Regions from separate parts of the Pseudomonas sp. MPDS genome, predicted to be linked through region 1. Evidence: predicted binding sites of a transcription regulator. Region 1 holds the regulator's gene; the other holds the start of a gene.

The links. The regulator FliA, encoded in region 1, starts transcription of late flagellar genes. The targets are predictions, from matches to a motif close to CTAAAGTTTNNNNNNNNNNNGCCGNTAA.
Region 2: the regulator FliA is predicted to act here: its motif matches at 921-948, upstream of flgM (flagellar biosynthesis anti-sigma factor FlgM).

Annotation. Positions count from the first base shown of each region.
Region 1 covers NZ_CP054128.1:4,563,617-4,565,817, forward strand. Annotated here, with positions in the region: gene HQ912_RS20025 (chemotaxis response regulator CheY) at 1-291, opposite strand, end outside; gene fliA (RNA polymerase sigma factor FliA) at 458-1,201, opposite strand; gene fleN (flagellar synthesis regulator FleN) at 1,198-2,028, opposite strand; gene flhF (flagellar biosynthesis protein FlhF) at 2,146-2,201, opposite strand, start outside.
Region 2 covers NZ_CP054128.1:1,819,578-1,821,778, reverse strand. Annotated here, with positions in the region: gene flgA (flagellar basal body P-ring formation chaperone FlgA) at 47-811, shown strand; gene flgM (flagellar biosynthesis anti-sigma factor FlgM) at 985-1,299, shown strand; gene HQ912_RS07900 (flagella synthesis protein FlgN) at 1,348-1,815, shown strand; gene HQ912_RS07895 (flagellar brake protein) at 1,905-2,201, shown strand, end outside.

The DNA.
Region 1 (2,201 bases):
ACCGGCCTGGGCCGCTTCGATGATCTGCTCGCGCTTGGCTTCGGCAGTGACCATCAGCACCGGAAGGTGCTTGAGTTTTTCGTCGGCGCGCACATGGCGCAGCAAGTCGATACCGGTCATGCCGGGCATGTTCCAGTCAGTCACCAGAAAGTCGATGCTTCCGCTGTTGAGAACCGGAATGGCAGTGGTGCCATCGTCGGCCTCGACCGTGTTGGTGAACCCAAGGTCACGCAACAGGTTTTTTATGATCCGCCGCATCGTTGAGAAGTCATCAACGATGAGGATTTTCATGTTCTTGTCCAATTCGACCTCCAAGCAGTCTTAAACGCGCCCAGCACCTGAACGCGCCATTTCAATCAATCCGGCACAACACTCGACAACGGTCTGGAGGACAACAGAGAAAGACTGGCTCAGCACATGCCAGGCCAGCCTCGTTCGCAGTGTCCCCACACTGCTGTCAGCGCGCTCGCCACTCCCCCAAACGCCCCCGCAAACGGGCCGCGCACTGGCTGTGTAACTGGCTGACCCGCGATTCGCTGACACCCAGGACCTCACCGATTTCCTTGAGGTTCAGCTCTTCGTCGTAGTACAGCGCCAAGACCAGTCGCTCACGCTCCGGCAAATTGGCAATCGCATCCGCCAGCGCGCTCTGGAAACGCTCATCTTCCAGGTCACGCGATGGCTCCATGTGAGCACTCGCGCCGTCCTCGTGCAGCCCTTCGTGTTCGCCGTCCTGCAGCAGGTCGTCGAAACTGAACAGGCGACTGCCCAAGGTATCGTTCAAAATCCCGTAATAATCATCGAGACTCAATTGGAGTTCGGCCGCAACCTCGTGATCTTTAGCGTCACGCCCGGTTTTAGCTTCAATGGCGCGAATGGCGTCACTGACCATGCGGGTATTGCGATGCACCGAACGCGGCGCCCAATCACCCTTACGGACTTCATCGAGCATCGCCCCGCGAATGCGAATACCGGCATAGGTCTCGAAACTGGCGCCCTTGCTCGCGTCGTATTTGTTCGACACTTCGAGCAGGCCGATCATGCCCGCCTGGATCAGGTCTTCAACCTGGACACTGGCCGGCAAGCGCGCCAGCAAGTGATAGGCGATACGCTTGACCAGAGGCGCGTATCGCTCAATCAATTCGTACTGGGCGTCCCGTGCCGATTTCTTGTAGAGATGGTTGTAACCGCTGGCTGTCATAACACGGGCCCTGCTGTTTGTTGCACGAGACGCTCGACGAAAAACTCCAGATGCCCGCGAGGGTTGGCTGGCAGTGGCCAGGTATCAACCTTCTGGGCAATAGCCTTGAACGCCAGTGCGCATTTGGAACGGGGAAAGGCTTCATAAACCGCACGTTGCTTCTGGACGGCCTTGCGTACGCTTTCGTCGTAGGGCACAGCGCCGACGTATTGTAGGGCGACGTCCAGGAAACGATCCGTGACCTTTGTCAACTTGGCGAACAGGTTGCGACCTTCCTGCGGGCTCTGGGCCATGTTGGCCAGGACGCGGAAGCGGTTCATGCCGTAGTCACGGTTCAATAACTTGATCAGGGCATAGGCGTCGGTGATGGACGTCGGTTCGTCGCAGACCACCAGCAAGACTTCCTGGGCAGCGCGTACGAAACTGACGACCGAATCACCGATACCGGCAGCGGTGTCGATCACCAGCACATCGAGGTTGTCACCGATGTCGCTGAAGGCCTGGATCAGGCCGGCGTGTTGAGCCGGGGTCAGGTGAACCATGCTCTGGGTGCCCGAGGCAGCCGGCACGATGCGAATCCCGCCCGGCCCTTGCAGCAGCACGTCGCGCAGTTCGCAGCGGCCCTCTATCACGTCCGCCAGCGTGCGCTTGGGCGTGAGCCCCAGCAGCACGTCGACGTTCGCCAGGCCCAGGTCGGCGTCCAGCAGCATGACCCGTCGGCCAAGCTCTGCCAGAGCCAGGGACAAGTTCACTGACACGTTAGTCTTGCCGACGCCACCTTTGCCGCCGGTCACCGCGATCACCTGTACGGGATGCATGCTGCCCATGTTCGTTCTTTACCTTGTCTTACTTAGACGGAGGCCACATTACTGGCTGCGCGCTCGCATGAAGGAACAATGCATGGCAGACCATCGATGTAGGTACAAAAAATATTCATGATTACCTCAGCCGACCTGCTTGGTCGGGCTGTGGTAGATATCAGCGAACATATCAGCCATGG
Region 2 (2,201 bases), 2.7 Mb from region 1:
ACGCGCATTCATCACTAAACGGCACGGGGCTTGCTATTGAACCGGCATGAACGCACAAACGACATTTTTTCGACGCCTGACCACTCACTGCCGCCACTGGCTCGGTGCACTGTTGGCTGCCTGCCTGCTCGCTTTGGGCGGCCCTGCCTTTGGTGCTGTTCCGGTTACCTTGCCTGATCTCCTTATCGGCGTCACTCAGGGCTTTCTTGAATTCACCGTAGAAGACTACCTGGCAACCAGTCAAACCGAAGGTCGCTACGAAATCGAAGTCAACCAGCTCGACCCGCGCCTGCGCATGCCCATGTGTGACAAGGAATTGACTGCGTCTCTGGAGAGCCCGGCCAGACCACTGGGCCGGGTCACGGTAAAGCTGCGGTGCGACAGCGCCGCGCCCTGGACGGTGTTCGTGCCCGCTCAAGTGCGCCTGTTTCGCGAAATCGTCACCACCACCCGTCCGCTCAAGCGGGCCGGGATCGTCGAGCCTCAGGACGTGACACTGCGTGAACGGGATGTCAGCCAGATCAACCAGGGTTTCCTCACCTCCGTCGATCAGGCCATCGGTCAGAAACTTGTCCGACCAATGGTCGCCGACCAGGTCATTACCCTGGTCCACCTGGAACAAGCCGAAGTGGTGCGCAAGGGCGATCAGGTGGTCATCACCGCCCGCAGCGGGACCCTGGCCGTGCGGATGCCGGGCGAGGCTTTGTCCAACGGCGGCATGCGAGAACAGATTCGGGTGAAAAACCTTAATTCCCAACGCGTTATCAAGGCGCAGGTAATGGCCCCAGGCCATGTGGAAGTGGCTATGTAGAGATCGGGTGGAAATGGGTAGAGAGCTGGCGCTTGCCCACGGTGTTCCCTAGACTGTGCCTTACGCAAAGGCAAGCGCAGACGTGCGCACGTTCATTGAATAAATGAGCCTAAAGTTTTTTTGGGGATGGCCGAAAACATGGCAAGCGTCCAAATACCCAGAGGTTTTTTACCATGGTCATCGATTTCAATCGTTTAAACAGCTCTTCACCGCTAACAGGCACTACGCGCCCTAACGCCAGCAAGGAAACCGTCGAAACCGACAAATCCGTGCCGGCCGAACAAGCCGCCACTGTCAGCAACGGGGAGTCGGTACACCTCAGCAATGAGGCTCAGCAGTTGCAGAAGGTCACTGACAAGCTGCGCGATCAACCTGTCGTCGACAACGCCCGTGTGGCCGAGTTGAAAGCAGCAATCGCCGATGGCAGCTATAAAGTCGACAGCAACCGTGTAGCCAGCAAACTGCTCAACTTCGAAGCCCAGCGCTAGGCCAACGCCTGCGCCAGGCTTTTGGACGCTTAAGACCTAAGGCCAGCCATGCACGACACTAATTTGTTGCAACTGATCACCGACGACTTTGCCCCGGCGCAACAATTGCTGGAGCTATTGCAGGCCGAGTCCCTGGCATTGCACGGTCGCGACATGCCGTCGCTGGAGAATATCCTGGCGCAGAAACAGGCATTGATCATTCTGCTCGATCAGCATGGCCGCAAGCGCAGCGAGATCCTCGCCAGCCTCAACCTGCCCGCCAATCGCGATGGCCTTGAGCAGCTGGCCAGCCAGTCGTCGGTGGGCGATCAACTGTTGTCCCAAAGTGAAGTGCTCAACGACCTGCTCGCTCAATGCCAGGCCGCCAACATTCGCAACGGACAGTCGATCCAGGTTCAGCAAGCCGCCACCGCCAACCAGTTGCGCATTCTCAACGGCGGTGAAATCCCGACGCTCTATGACGCTCGCGGTTCGACCGCCAAGATGGTCAAGCACCGCCCGCTCAGCCAGGCATGAAACGAACAGTGCCGGCGCTCTATCAACGCGCGACACATGCTGGCAAAATGCTGGCTACTCGTCGTATTTTGCCTGGAGATTGACCCACCGTGTTCAATGCCTCAAACGCGGATGATGCTCCGCAGCCGCCCAAGGTCCTCGCCACGCCCCTGGAAATTTCCGGCAACCTGCGGATGCTGCAAGATAGCCATGACCCGCTGATCATCACCTTCCACGAACGCAGCCAGCGCTTCCAGAGCTATCTGGTCGATGTCGACCGGGAGCGTAACGCCCTAGCCCTGGATGAAATGATCCCCCGGGACGGCGAACGCTTCCTGTTGGCGGGCGAGCCGTTTCGTGTCGAGGGTTTCCATGATGGCGTGCGCATCGCGTGGGAAAGCAACGGC